One region of the Paenibacillus sp. MT86 genome, then DNA from elsewhere that is predicted to be linked to it. Evidence: predicted binding sites of a transcription regulator. Region 1 holds the regulator's gene; the other holds the start of a gene.
What was found. The regulator Rex, encoded in region 1, represses fermentation and respiration genes when NADH is low (regulators of the CRP and FNR family bind a similar motif). The targets are predictions, from matches to a motif close to TTGTGAAATATTTCACAA.
Positions count from the first base shown of each region.

Region 2: hcp (hydroxylamine reductase) is a predicted target of Rex. The motif match lies at 5,730-5,747, and genes of this name have one in related genera.

Region 1 is NZ_CM179499.1:4,322,139-4,329,867, reverse strand. Features, by position in the region: gene panB (3-methyl-2-oxobutanoate hydroxymethyltransferase) at 1-327, shown strand, start outside; gene panC (pantoate--beta-alanine ligase) at 324-1,214, shown strand; gene panD (aspartate 1-decarboxylase) at 1,207-1,590, shown strand; gene AC3RCL_RS19160 (hypothetical protein) at 1,701-2,330, shown strand; gene dinG (ATP-dependent DNA helicase DinG) at 2,500-5,376, shown strand; gene AC3RCL_RS19150 (redox-sensing transcriptional repressor Rex) at 5,442-6,107, shown strand; gene AC3RCL_RS19145 (amidohydrolase) at 6,082-7,383, shown strand; gene AC3RCL_RS19140 (cell wall elongation regulator TseB-like domain-containing protein) at 7,415-7,729, shown strand, end outside.
Region 2 is NZ_CM179499.1:1,150,415-1,158,143, forward strand. Features, by position in the region: gene AC3RCL_RS04920 (carbohydrate-binding protein) at 1-485, shown strand, start outside; gene AC3RCL_RS04925 (transposase) at 980-2,173, opposite strand; gene AC3RCL_RS04930 (MFS transporter) at 2,529-3,716, shown strand; gene hcp (hydroxylamine reductase) at 3,916-5,601, opposite strand; partial or broken gene AC3RCL_RS04940 (2-oxoacid:acceptor oxidoreductase family protein) at 5,809-6,830, shown strand; gene AC3RCL_RS04945 (thiamine pyrophosphate-dependent enzyme) at 6,827-7,729, shown strand, end outside.

The DNA.
Region 1 (7,729 bases):
GTTACGGAAGAAGCGGCTGCTGACATATCCAAAGCGCTGAGCATCCCGACCATTGGCATCGGCGCCGGTCGTTATTGTGACGGCCAGGTGCTGGTATTCCATGATATATTGAAATACGCGTCCCCTTATCGGGACAAACGCTTCGTGAAAACCTACGCCGATGTCGGCTCCGTTATCCGCGAGGGTATCACGCAGTATGTGAAGGAAGTGAAGGACCGCGCATTCCCTGCCGAGGAGCATGTGTTCAAGACGGAGAACAATGCCGGTTCCGAAACGACAACGGCATTATATGGAAGCCAAAAGGAAAAGGTGGGCACGACATCATGAAAGTGATTCGCAGCATTGCGGATTTAAGATCAGAGCTTCGGGACCGGCTGGAATCCGGCAGAGGCCCGGTAGGTCTCGTGCCTACGATGGGTTATTTGCATGAAGGACACGCCAGCCTGATGCGCAAGGCGCGGGAAATGTCAGGCACGGTGGTCATCAGCATCTTTGTCAATCCGATTCAGTTCGGACCGGGCGAGGATTATGAAACTTACCCACGGGATGAAGCGCGTGACCTGGCGTTGGCGGAATCCGAAGGGGTGGACGTGGTATTCATTCCTGCGGTAGAGGAAATGTATCCTCAGCCGACCAAAACCAAAATTGCCGTAGCTGAAATTACGTCATTGTTGTGCGGGGCCTCCCGCCCCGGACATTTTGACGGTGTCACCACGGTTGTTAATAAATTGTTCAATATCGTAAAGCCCGACTATGCCTTCTTCGGGATGAAGGATGCGCAGCAGGTGGCCGTCATAGAACAAATGGTACGGGATTTGAATATGGATGTGACCATCGTGCCATGTCCGATCATTCGCGAATCCGACGGCCTTGCCCTAAGCTCGCGGAACGTGTATCTGAAGCCGGAAGAGCGGGAACAGGCGCTTGTGCTGTCGGGCTCGCTGCGGACGGCTCAGGAGGCAATCCGGCAGGGACAAGCGACGACGGCAGGAGAGATCCGCGCTCATCTTCGGGATTATATATCCCGTTCTCCGCTCGCTGATATCGATTACGCGGAATTGCTCACCTTCCCGGAGCTTGCGCCCGTGGAAGATTCATACCGCATTGTGGATGAAGACAGACCCGTCATCATGGCGCTGGCCGTGCGTTTTGGCCGCACCCGTCTCATTGACAATGCATTACTTCAACCAAAAGTAGGGGGATCCCATGTTTAGAACGATGATGAAATCCAAAATCCACCGCGCAACGGTGACGGAAGCCAATCTGAACTATGTGGGCAGCATTACCATTGATGAGGATCTAATGGAGGCTGCAGACCTTCTGGAGAATGAAAAAGTTCAAATCGTGAACAATAACAACGGCGCCCGTCTGGAAACGTACGTAATCAAAGGCGAGCGCGGCAGCGGCGTCATCTGCTTGAATGGGGCAGCCGCACGGCTCGTACAGCCCGGCGACAACGTCATTATCATTTCTTATGCCATGATGTCCAAAGAGGAATACGACCATCACACCCCGACGGTCGTGATCGTCGACGAATCGAATAAGCCGGTTACGACGGAGTATCGCGAAGTTCACGCCGCCATTCTCTGAAGAACCAAAATGTGTCGGGACCCTAAAGGGATGAAAAGACCGTCTTCTACAGAAAATGAGTTCAGGTCGACGCACTGATCTCATTTTTCCGCTAAGGGTGGGATGCAGCTATGTTTCAACATGTATTCGCCGAAATGAACAACATGTTAGATGAAATTGTGAAGCATTACCCTTCTGCTCAAGGTCCCCAAAAACAGGCGCTGGTACAAAACTGGAACATGCTCAAAAGCATGAGCGAGGGCATTATCGAGGAGTGGCTGCATTTTGAAGAAAAAATGGCCATCTTCCGCGAGAGTGCAGCGTCACCTCCGGTTTTTCCGCCGACCGAAGCGCCTGAATTGCAGCTGGATGCGTTCGTTCGCGGTCAAGGTTACTACAAGCTGTTGATGTTCCAGCCGGCCATACAGCAGTTTGAGGCAGCCGCTGCGGTATTTCCGGACAGCCTTCTGATCAAGTTGTACATTGCCATGTCCCATCTGTATTTGGGGCAAACCGCCCAAGCATCCGACGTACTGATCTCCATCCTGCCCCTGGCTGACAACAGAAAGCTTCGGGCGATGATCTACAATGCGCTTGGATGCATCGAGGTGTTGAATGGACAGCAAGCAAAGGCCGAGGAACATTTTGCACTGGCAATTCATAGCGATCCAACGCTTCCCGACCCCATGATCAACCTGGAGGTCTGCAAGCAGAATCGCGGTGAGCTCCAGTACGGCAGCCAATTGATCTCTTTGCTGTAGAAATCAAGCCACAACAAGAAGCGATGCCAGAGCTCACCTTGAGACTTTGGCATCGCTTTTTGCGTACGGGAGCGGTACAGAAAGCCAGGGGATTTTTTACCCGGAATGTTCAAAACCCGCAACTTCTGGTATGCTGTTAATTAGTCTGGAGGAAAGGGATTTTATCGAAATGAAATTTGCCGTATTGGATTTTGAAACCACGGGCAACCAGTCTGCAGATGAAATCATTCAGGTTGGACTGGCCATCATCGAAGAGGATCGAAGCATATCCCGCGTATACGGCACCTATGTCAATCCCGGGATTCCGATCCCTCCTTTTATTACCGGTTTGACCGGCATTTCCGACAGTGATGTAGCGGATGCTCCGTCATTGGAAGAAATGATGATGGAGCTTGTGCCCATGCTCGACGATGTCGTATTGGTTGGACATAACGTCGCTTTTGATTTTAACTTTTTGCAAAACGCGCTCGATCGCTGCGGCTATTTACCGTTCAGCGGCCGTATTCTAGATACGATGCACTTCTTAAAAATATGCTTTCCCTCGCTCCCGTCCTACCAGCTCGGGATGGTGTCCTCTCATTTCGGCCTGGAGCATGACCGTCCGCACCAGGCGGACAGCGATGCGCTTGCCACAGCCTATGCGCTGCTGAAATGTTTGGAGGAGATCGACGAGCTTCCGCTGCTCACCATTCAGCGTTTAAGCGACCTGTTTGCCGACGAGGACAGCGATTTGGCCTGGTTCTTTGACGGCATTCGTTCCGACAGGGAGCACCGAGCCGTACAAGCGGGAGACACCCATACGTACTACCGCCAGTTTGCCTTGGCGGTGGATGATTGGAACGATATAGCACCTGTCAGAGATGAGACGGAGCCCAACCCTTTGGCCGATGTAAGCTTCGAGCAATACATGAACGATGTCCGTGAACGCCTGAAGGAAACGCTGCCTCATTATGAGAGCAGGGATGCCCAGGACATGATGTTCCAGGAAGTGATGCAGGCGCTGGATGACAATAAACATCTATTGATCGAAGCGGGCACGGGAACCGGCAAATCCCTTGGATATTTGCTGCCGTCGATCTATCAAAGCGTGAAGCAGGAACAGAAGGTTATGGTGAGCACGCATACGATCAACCTTCAAGAACAGCTGCGTGACCGGGATATTCCCCTGCTCACCCAGGTTGTTCCTTTTCCTTTTAAGGCGGCCATTTTCAAGGGCAGGGGACATTATTTGTGTTTGAGAAAATTTGAACATAAAATAAATAGAAGAGATTTTCATTCCCCGAAGGAAGACGTAATCACGGCGGCCCAGATGCTGGTCTGGCTGACCCAGACGGAGAACGGGGATGATGAAGAGCTAAACCTTGGCGGACGCGGAGGGGATTTCTGGGAGACCATATCCAGCGATTCGGATTCTTGCCTCGGACGCGCCTGTCCTTGGTTCCGCAAATGCTACTATCACAGGGCCAAGCATGAAGCAGGCATCGCGGATGTCGTCATTACGAACCATTCGAAGCTGTTCACCGACGTGAAGGCGAATCATCAGCTGCTGCCAAGCTATGAGCGCCTCGTCATCGACGAAGCGCATCATCTTGAGGATGTCGCCGGCAAGCACCTTGGCTTGCAGATGAAGTATTTTTCGGTGGTCCATACCTTGACCCGTTTGTACAAAGACAGCCGAAGCGGGCAGCTCCCGGCTCTGCGCCAGCTGCTGCAAGCTTCGCCGCACGAGAAGGCAGTCGAATGGTCTTCCGTCATCGACCGTTTGTATCCGGACCTCATTACCGCAAAAGAGAACTGGGATCGGCTCAGCGATCAATTGTTCGGACTGCTTCCGGAACGCGGAGACGCTTCTCCGGGAGATGCCGGCCAATTCTCGCTCCGCCTGTCCCCGCTTAAGAAGCCGAAGGATTGGGATTCGATGGCCGAACTGGAGCATCAAATTCATCTGACGCTGGGCGATGTCGTGCGCAAGGGCGATAAGCTGATCGCCGAAATGAAGGAAGATTTGGATGACTACAGCGCGGACAGCCTGTTAACCGACCTATCGGGCCTATTTAAGGACCTGGCCTCGCATCGCGAAGACCTGCGCTCCTTCATGGCCCTGAACGATGAGGGCACGGTATACTGGATGGAGGCGAACGGCAATTTCCGCAGCAAATCGCTGCAGTTGTATGCCGTGCCCGTCGACGTGAGCGCTCATCTGAAGGAATTGTTTTTTGACAAGAAACAAAGCGTGATTCTGACATCGGCGACCTTGTCGGTGGACAAATCGTTTCAGTTCATGATCGAAAACCTGGGTCTTCAGGAAGCGGCTGAAGCGGGGAACCTGAACACGGTTCAGCTCCCGTCCCCGTTTAATTACAGGGAACAGGCCCTTCTTGTCGTGCCGCGCGATTTTCCGAGCGTGAAGGGATCGGTCGGGGATGCACTCTTTGTGAATACGCTCGTGAAGTCTTTGGCCGATACGGCCGTCGCTACGCATGGCCGCATGCTCGTCCTGTTCACTTCGTACCGGATGCTGCGCCAGGTGCACGAGCCGCTGAAAGAAGCGCTGGCATCAAGCGACATCACGGTATTGGGACAAGGTATGGACGGAACCAGCCGTACCAAGTTAATCCGAAGATTTCAGGACAGCAGCGCTTCCGTGCTGCTGGGCACCAGCTCCTTCTGGGAAGGGGTAGACATCCCGGGTGAGGCGCTGACTTGTCTTGCCATCGTCCGGCTGCCGTTCCAGCCGCCGAATCACCCCTTGGTCGAGGCCAAGAGCGAACTGCTGCAGCAGCAGAAGAAGAATCCCTTCATGAAGCTTTCGGTTCCGCAAGCGGTCATTCGTTTCAAACAGGGGTTTGGGCGTCTGGTGCGAACAGCACAAGATAAAGGGATCGTGATCGTGTACGATACGCGGGTCATTGAATCCTATTACGGGAAGTATTTCTTATATTCCTTGCCGGGGCCGAAGATGGAGCATATGCCGACAGAGGGGATCGTTCCCCGAATTTCGGAATGGCTGCAGGAAGAGGCAAGCGCGGGAAACCAAGCGGAATAAAGTGAAACCAAGCACGATCAACAAAAAAAGATGTAGTTATTAACCTATTATTAGGGGGAGCATGCATGAAATCGGAAAAAATTTCGGAAGCCGTGGTCCGCAGATTACCTGTATACTTGCGCTATTTGAATGAGCTTCAGAAGAGGGAGGTTTCCACGGTTTCCTCCCAGGAGCTGGGACAGAAGCTGGACCTCAATCCTGCTCAAATTCGTAAGGACCTGGCGTATTTCGGTGATTTTGGACGGAAAGGGATCGGATATGATGTTTCTTATCTGATCGAGAAGATTCGCCAGATTCTGAAGCTGGACCAGAAGATCAATGTCGCATTGGTCGGGGCCGGTAATCTTGGACATGCATTATCGAATTACAATGCATTCCTGAAGGATAATATGAAGATTGTGGCGATTTTCGATTCGTATTCTCCCAAAGTTGGTATGAAAATTAACAATTTGGTCGTACAGCCGATGGAAGAGCTGGAGAAGACGGTTCATGAGCACGGCATTCGAATCGGGATTATTACCGTTCCGGATTTCGAAGCGCAGAACGTAGCGAATCAGCTTATCGCCTCAGGGATCGAGGCGATTCTGAACTTTGCGCCAACCATCCTGAAAGCCCCAGCCCATATCCGGATTCATACGGCTGATTTTACAACGGATTTGCAAAGTTTGGCCTATTATTTGGATAACGGCAAGGAGGATGCAGCACATGACAACAACGAAGTGGATGGTTAAGAACGGAACGTTTGCAGTACTGGAGGAAGGCCAATCCGTGCTTCGCGGATACCTGGTGGTTGAGAACGACCGGATCACGTACCTGGGCGAGGAGGAGCCCGTCGTGGAAGAGGGGACAGAAATTATCGACGGAACCCATCTGTTCTTCCTGCCCGGATTGGTGAACACGCATGGACATGCCGCCATGTCGCTTCTTCGCGGCTATGGGGACGATCTGGCACTGCAGGTATGGCTTCAGGAAAAAATGTGGCCGATGGAAGCCAAATTCACGTCAGACGACGTATATTGGGGCACATCGCTCTCCGTGCTGGAGATGATCAAGGGCGGAACCACGACGTTTGTGGATATGTATGACCATATGGATCAGGTCGCGAAGGTTGTCCAGGACTCGGGAATGCGCGGCGTCCTGACGCGCGGCGTAATCGGTTTATGCCCGCCCGAGGTACAGCAGCAGAAGCTGGATGAGGCGGTGGCATTCGCGAAGGATTGGCATGGCAAGGCTGACGGCAGAATTACGACGATGATCTCGCCGCACGCGCCTTATACCTGCCCGCCGGATTTCATCGAAAAATTCGTTCAAGCATCCCATGACTTGAACCTGCCTTTGCATACCCATATGTCCGAAACGGAAACTGAAGTGGCTCAGAACGTTAAGGATTACGGGCTTCGCCCCGTTGCCCATTTGGAGAAGCTGGGCATGTTCTCCCGTCCTACGCTCCTTGCGCATGCCGTTCATCTGACCGATGAGGAAATCGAAGTCTTGGCCAAGCATCAAGTAGCCGTATCGCATAATCCCGGAAGCAATTTGAAGCTTGCCAGCGGAGTCGCCCGCGTACCTGCGCTGCTGAAAGCCGGCGTAACGGTGTCGCTCGGTACCGACGGACCTGCTAGCAACAATAACCTGGATATGTTCGAAGAGATGCGGCTGGCTGCCCTGATCCATAAAGGAGTAAGCGGGGATCCGACGGCCATTCCGGCCTCCGAAGCGCTCCGAATGGGCACGGTATACGGAGCCAAGTCCGCTTTCCTTGAGGATATCGGTATGCTCGCGGTTGGGATGAAGGCCGATATGATCGCATTGAATACGGATCAGGCGCATTTCCTTCCACGGACCGACTATATTTCTCACGCGATCTACTCTGCCAGCGCGAAGGATGTAGAGCATGTATGGGTTGACGGCAAGCAGGTGGTGAAGAATGGCGCGAGCCTTACTCTCGACGAGGAACGCATCCGCCGGGAAGCGCAGCGTGCATTTGAGCGTCTTACAACCCTCTAGGGAATAATCAAGGGGAGCGAGGAAGACGGATTTGAAGAAAAAAACGAAGTGGATATTGCTGAGCGTGTCCGGCGTCCTGCTATTATTGCTTGGCCTACAGCTCTATTATTCCTATGTTATGAAAGATACGTGGAATGAAGAAAGAATGGCGATCCTTGCAGCGAAACAGCATGGCCAATTGGTCTCGTCCGACAAGACCTATAAATCGGTATGGGGCGAGGACAATAACTATTGGGTGGTCAGCGGGAAAGATAAAGACAATCAAGACCGCATGGTCTGGGTGAAGTTTACGGACGATAACGTTCCTGTTGAAGGGACAGATGCCGTTCAGTCGGTGTTATTGAAT
Region 2 (7,729 bases), 3.2 Mb from region 1:
TCAAGATTTATACGGGTTCACCACCTCCTACAGTAACTAAGCCTGCCGAGGTTCCAAGCCATATATGGACATATGCCATGAATGCGGACAATGCCTATGGGAAAGGCGGAGATTTTGCTTTATTGTTATGTGCCGTTATCAAAAAGGAAAGCAGCTTTGGAGCCGGTTTACCAGGTAGTCCATCGGCCGGCGACGGATTGATGCAGGTAGAACCAAACACACGCAATGCGTATTTATCTCAATTCAGCTCAAAATTTGGCCGTGCGTATAATCATAGCAGTGAACAAGATCAGGTATATCTGGGCGCGTTGATTTTAAATGAGAAGATTACGAAGTTTGGAAATATCTACAACGGATTATTGCACTACAACGGTGGAGATAATTGGTATCCGGGAGCTACGGATTCTTATGGCCGTCCGATTCTGGCAGATCAATATGCAGATGCAGTTTACGCTACTTATAAGGGCTATGGCGGTAAGAATTAAGGTGTTACATTGATATGTAAATTGAAAAATAGCGAGACGTGAAAGGATTTTCTTGTTGAGTGGAAGCGGCTTATTTAATTTGAAAGGGCATGAGTTACCAAGCAGATCATTGTTTGCATAACCCATGCCCTTTTTCCTTTATCAGGTTTTTTTCGAAGAAAGATCGAGGAAAGATCGAGGGAAAACCTTCTATCAATAGTAAGTATTCGTCCCATGTGGAGTGCCTAATATTAAAGGTTCGCAAAGGAATAGATGAGATGCGGCAGGTAGTATTCTTTTGTCAAAACTGAGCCCATTTAGTGCCGGAGCATCACATGAATCCATGAATCAAGAGAACGCCCCTTCAACTTCAGGGGCGTTCTCTTTTTTATAATGTGAGCATTTTGCATAATTCCGTTTTTGTGTAACAGACAGCAGAAATCAATAGCCCCAGACTACTAAGTGACTCGATTCTAAAAATGGGCAGACCAGCAGAATTTCATCAGTTTCAATTTTTAAGCTGCCGTTTGTTGTTTTCTAGAAACAATGGAAAGAGCGGATACGAGCAGCACGATGGCATTCAAATACTGGTGAGTCGTTACTTTCTGGATGCCCCAGACATGCATGCCATCAGCCGAAAGATAGGTTTTCATTCTGGAGTTGCATCGTTCCACACTTGTACGCTTGTTGTAAAGCTCCTTCCAGCGTTTTGTATCTCGATGAGGGCTGCAGTATCGCCGAAGATCGTCCTTCGCATCCACCTTGACGACCATACCATAGTTGGAAGTCGAGCAAGCCGCCATGCCTAATGGGCAGTCGACTTTGCCCGTGGCATGAGGACAACGGAACTTCAAGTAATCGCCGTCAGCACCCCAGTAAGTCATGGCGAACCCCATCGAGCAACATGGCGTTCCGGTTGCTGTCATCCCGGCAGGAGGTTCTTTCTCTCCTCGGGGGTTCAGAGGGATGATGGCTTGCGCTTTCACGTTTCGAGCGGCTTCGTAAACTTTCATTTGATCGTAGCCCGCATCGAGCATAAAGAATTTCGCGCTCGTTTTGGCAGCTACCTTCGCAATCAGACCAGGTGCCATTTCTCCGTCATTGACATGTGCGGGCGTGACTTCTAGTGCTAGCGGAAGTTCGCTTTTCGTGTCAACAGCTAGGTGGAGTTTGTATCCGAACCAAGTGACTTTGTGGCCGAATGAATCGAACTTTGCGCCCCAGTTGGCATCGCCGGTCTGCTCACTTTTGCGCTTGGGTTGCTTCTTCTCATAAGCATGGATGGCGGCGCTGTCGATCGCAATGTGGCTGCCGTCGATGATGCCCTCTTGCTGACAGAGGTTGACCAGATTCTCGAATAGCTGCTGTGCCAATTTTTTCTTTGTCAGTTCGGCGAAGACCCGGCTTAGCGTAGAAATAGACGGTGCTTTGCGATCTAATGAAAGTCCACACTGATAGCGAAATCGAAGATCTGTTTCCAATCGATGATGCAAGCCAGTAAACGTTTGAATATGCTCAAGCGGCGCAGCCAAAAGTGCACGAAGAATTCCTTCTCTACAGTGCCCGTCAGCGCCACGGGGTGAACGACTTCTCAATTGCTTGGCATAAGGGCGAAGATCCAAGACGCTAAAAAAAATGGGCAATCGATCTTTTGATTGCATTTTTAACAGATCCTCAAAGGAAAATAGACTTTCTTGGAGAATATACAAGTGACTTCACTTCCTCTCGGAGTTTTTGGGTTTGGTCACTTGAAAACTTCTCCAAATTGGGGTGAAGTCCCTTTTTTATGTTTGAAAATCCTTGTGTATCAAGGGCTCAGATTAATGCAAAATGCTCAATGTAGATACTTTTCAAAAAAACGATTTTCTGAACTTGATATGTCGGTCGCCGTAAGAATTATACAAGAGCAACCACAATGTATATCAAAAAGATTCATCCCTTATATGTTTTTTATATTTTTAATAAAGATAGCTGCATGCTAACATATACAAATGCAGATTGAGGGGGGACTGTTATTCAGTTTCCGATTCACGGTTTTTATCCATTCGATATAGGTGGTCCTAAATGTTAAAGAAGTCAGCGTTTCCATTACTACTGCTCAACATGTTTCTCGCTAATCTAAGTATGGGTCTTGTCATTCCAATCATACCGGAACTTCTTGAGCAGTTTAGAGCAAACGGACAGGCCGCGGGCTATTTGGTCTCCTGCTTCGGCTTGACCCAGTTTCTGTTCTCACCCCTTGCAGGTAATTTGTCAGATCGATATGGCCGTAAACCCATGATTATCATAGGTTTGATCTTGTTTGCCATCTCCAACTTGCTCGCAGCGTTCGCGGGAGATCTAACTTTATTATTCGTATCGCGGTTAATTGGCGGAATAGGCTCAGCAGCCTTAATCCCGTCCATCATTGCTTATATTGCCGACATTACAGCAGATGAGCAGCGCAGCAAGGCCATGTCATGGTTAGGTGCGTCGATGACATCCGGGTTTATTATTGGTCCGGGTGTCGGCGGATTGCTTGCGGAATGGGGCATTAAGATGCCCTTCTATGTATCCGCATGTGTTGGGCTGCTGGCTATGGTTTGCAGTCTATGGGGATTACCTGAATCGCTGTCGGCGGACCTTCGCCGGATGCGTCGTCAGGTGAAGGAGAAGAGCGAGAATGTATTCCGGCAAATCGTGCTTTCGGTTCGGTCTCGCTATTTTGTCCTGTTGCTCATCGTGTTCGCCATGACCTTCGGTTTAACGCATTTTGAAGCGATTTTCCCGCTTTTTGTCGTACAAGTCTACGGATTCACGACACGTCAGATCGCTATGTTGCTTACCGTATGTTCGCTCATCGGCACGTTGAACCAACTGTTGTTTACCGACCGGATCACACGACGATTCGGAGAAAAACGAATCATCGTTGCCATGCTGTTGTTATCCGCAGTATCCCTTGTATTCTTATTATTCTCAGGCCATTTCTACTATATCATGGTAGTCACGATGTTGTTCTTTACGTTCAATAATATATTGCGTCCCACGATTAATACGCTGCTGTCCAGAGTGGCCGGGGATGAACAGGGGTTTGTTGCAGGGATGAATAACGCTTATACGAGTCTCGGTACGATATTTGGACCGATGCTGGCAGGTATTTTGTTTGAGGTCCACTTTAACTTGCCCTATCTGTTTGGCGGATTCGTACTGCTAGTGAGCAGCATTTTCACGGGAAGTCGATTGAGAAATATACGATCTGTTCAACGCGGCTGATGTGCACTCATCCTCCACAATAACAAGAACAGTTGTCATTGCTGGACAGACGCGTTGGCAAAAAGTGAATCTTAAACATGAGCGAGATAATGAAGTTAAAGAATCCCATTTTGCAGTTTTTTATGAACTACGGCGCAGGACGCTATGAAAAATTACTGAATCTAAGAAAAAGAATGCCCTCACCGGGGCATTCTTTTTCTTAGGCACCAAGGAACATCTTCATGTCATATTCCACATTGGTAATGCCGCCGATACCGAAGTTTTCTACGAGGACTTTGGCAACGTTAGGCGACAGGAATGCAGGGAGCGTAGGGCCCAGATGAATATTTTTGACGCCAAGATAAAGCAGGGCAAGCAGCACGATCACCGCTTTTTGCTCATACCAAGCAATGTTATAGGAAATCGGCAAATCATTAATATCCTCAAGGCCGAATACTTCCTTCAGCTTCAATGCAATCACGACGAGGGAGTAAGAATCATTGCATTGACCAGCGTCCAGGACCCGCGGAATACCGCCGATTTCGCCTAGATCCAGTTTATTGTATTTGTATTTGGCACAGCCTGCCGTTAGAATGACCGTGTCTGTTGGAAGTTCAGTCGCAAAATCGGTGTAATAGCTGCGGGATTTCATCCGTCCATCGCAGCCGGCCATGACGAAGAAGCGGCGGATCGCCCCGGATTTCACGGCATCGACGACTTGATCGGCTACGTTCATCACAGCGGCATGAGCGAAACCGCCGATGATCTCACCCGTTTCAAGCTCCTTTGGAGCCGGGCATCCTTTCGCTTGCTCGATTAGTAGGGAGAAGTCTTTGGGAGCACCGTCTGTTCCTTCTGGAATATGGCGGACACCCGGAAACCCGGTGTTGCCTGTTGTATAGATACGGTCCTTATAACTGTCTTTCGGCGGAACGATACAGTTGGTCGTCATTAATATCGGTCCGTTAAAGGCTGCGAATTCGCTATTCTGCTTCCACCACGCATTCCCGTAATTGCCTACAAAATGCTCATATTTCTTGAATGCCGGATAATAGTGGGCAGGCAGCATTTCACTGTGCGTGTACACGTCCACGCCGGTTCCTTCCGTCTGCTTCAGCAGCTCCTCCAAATCCTTCAGATCATGGCCGCTGATGAGAATGCCGGGCCGGTTGCTTACCCCGATATTGACCTTCGTAATTTCCGGATTTCCGTAAACCGAGGTGTTCGCTTCATCCAGCATCGCCATGGCGTTTACGCCGTATTTGCCGGTTTCCATCGTCAAAGCGACCAGATCCTGCACTTCCAGGCTGTCGTCAAGCGTGGCGGCAAGCGCACGGCGCATAAAACGGTTTAATTCGTGATCATCCTTCTCCAGATGCAGCGCGTGGTACGTATAAGCAGCCATCCCCTTCAAGCCGTACGTAATCAATTCGCGCAGCGAGCGGATGTCTTCATTGCGGGTCGAGAGGACACCCACCGTACGTGCTTTTTCATCAAAAGCAGCTTCGTTATCCGCTTGCCAGACGGCGGCATCAGGGAGATTGGCGGTTCCTTCCGGATATTGTTCGTTATAATAGGTGCGCACCTCGCCGCGGAGCTCGATCGCTTCCCGGATTCTTCCCACAAAAACCTCGCGGTCAAAGTTGGCGTTCGTAATCGTGGCAAACAAGGAGTCCATCATAAACAGCGATACGCGCTGTTCAAGCACCTCCGGCAGCCGGACATCCAGACTGAGAAAAGAGATGCCTTTCAGCAGATAAATCAGCAAATCCTGCAGGTTAGCCACATCATGCGGTTTGCCGCATACGCCGACAATGGTGCAGCCTGTTCCTTTGGATGCTTCCTGACATTGAAAGCAGAACATGGACGGCTGATGCTGTAAGGTCTCTTGGGCGTTGTTATTCATAATTTCTCCTCCAATTTCGTGATTATTTGTCGTAAGGTCAGTATAAGATTGCCTCGCAATTGGACTGTTGAAGACAGTATACTTCGCTCCCACAACCGACATAGTGATTGGAATCACAATTTCTTGAGTAGTGAGTTTAATCACAAACCCGGTCCGTTTCTTCTTTTAAACTGGAATTAATGACCTAAGAAGAAATGAGGAGAGAACATGTCGATTTTGCCTCAAAAGAATGAACTGGGATTTTTCGAGATCCGTCTCGAATCCATCGGCGGGCTTGGCGCCAATCTGGCCGGAAAAATGCTGGCCGAAGCCGGGGTTACCGGCTCCGGACTTAACGGCTCGAATTTTTCCAGCTATGGTTCGGAGAAAAAAGGGTCGCCCGTGAAGAGCTTCGTAAGGTTCTGCGATTCCGAGGTGGAATCCGCGATCACAGTCCCATTGAGCAGCCGCATGTCGTCGGCGTATTTCATGAAGCCTTGTATAAGACGATCGATGTCATAAGCGGATTACAGCCTGATGGAACGGTGCTTGTGAATACGGCGCGAGCGCTGTCCGAAGTGGCCGTTGATTTGAACATGACCCAGGGAACGCTGGCCGTCGTTGATGCGCTGAACATTTCCGTTGAGGAAAAAACCAAAGTGAATACGGCCATGCTGGGGGCTTTGTTCCGGATTTGCAGCTTCCTGAACCCGGACGATATGCGGCAGGTGATACGTTCAACATTTGAGAAAAAGCTGCCCCACCTCGTGGAAGCGAATGTGCGGACCTTTGACAGAGGATATAACGAAGTCCGGTTCCTTTCCTTGGAAAACGGCTCAGAGCTTATAGACCGAATCGCTTTCGCAAGACCGCAGCCGATTCTCGGATATGAAACGCAGGAGCTGGGCGGGATTCTGAACGTTACGGCGAACAGTGTCCTGAAGGATCTTAGCGGCTCCCGGCAGGGATATTTGCCAGAATACAAGATCGAGGACTGCATTCACTGTGCCGCCTGCGATACGGTATGTCCGGATTTCTGCATCGTGTGGGAGACGAAGCCGGATAAGCGCGGGAATATGCAGATGTTTATGAAAGGTATCGATTATCAGTATTGCAAAGGCTGCCTGAAGTGTATCGAAGCTTGTCCGACCACCGCTTTGGCTGCCATGTTAGAAGAGCCGCATTATGCGGAGCAGCACCGTGTGCGGCAATCATTTCCCTATTTAACTGCGGAGGGAGTCCGATCATGAATATGCAAATTCAAGAAACAACGGAGAATAAGCTGGCGGCCGCTCAAACGGAAGTCTTCGAATCGGGCAACGAAATGGCTGCCATGGCGGCTGCCCAGATTAACTATCACATGATGGGTTATTTTCCGATTACGCCTTCTACGGAAATTGCCCAATATCTTGACATGATGCGTACACGCGGCGAACATGACATCAAGCTGATTCCAGCTGACGGCGAACATGGATCGGCGGGGATCTGCTACGGTGCGGCCGCAGCCGGAGCACGGGTATTCAATGCTACCAGCGCGAATGGTTTCCTGTATATGATCGAACAGCTTCCTGTTCAGGCGGGCACACGTTTCCCGATGGTCATGAATCTGGTGACGCGTGCGGTCAGCGGACCGCTGGATATTCGTGGTGACCATTCGGATCTTTACTACGGCCTGAATACCGGCTGGGTGATTTTTACCGCCCGTTCACCCCAGGCAGTGTATGACATGAATATCATGGCGCTGCGAATCGCTGAACATGAAGACGTACGCCTGCCGGTCATTGTAGCTTATGACGGATTTTTTACATCGCACCAGAAACGCCGGGTACACATATTTACGAACCGGGAAACCGTTCAGGCGTTTGTACGGGAAAAGGCGCCTGAATATCCACATGTGCTGGACGAGAACAACCCGATCGTTGTTGGGGCTTATATGAACGGCGACGATTTGATGAATAACCACTACCAACAGTCAAACGCCATGTACCGTGCGGGCGAGGTGTTCAAGGAAGTGGCAGAGGAATACGCAGCTTTATCCGGAAGATCCTATTCCCCGCTTGATCTGTACCGAATGGAAGACGCGGAGGTGGCTTTATTCCTGCTCAATTCGGCGGCCGAATCCTCCAAAGACGTCGTGGATCGGCTGCGG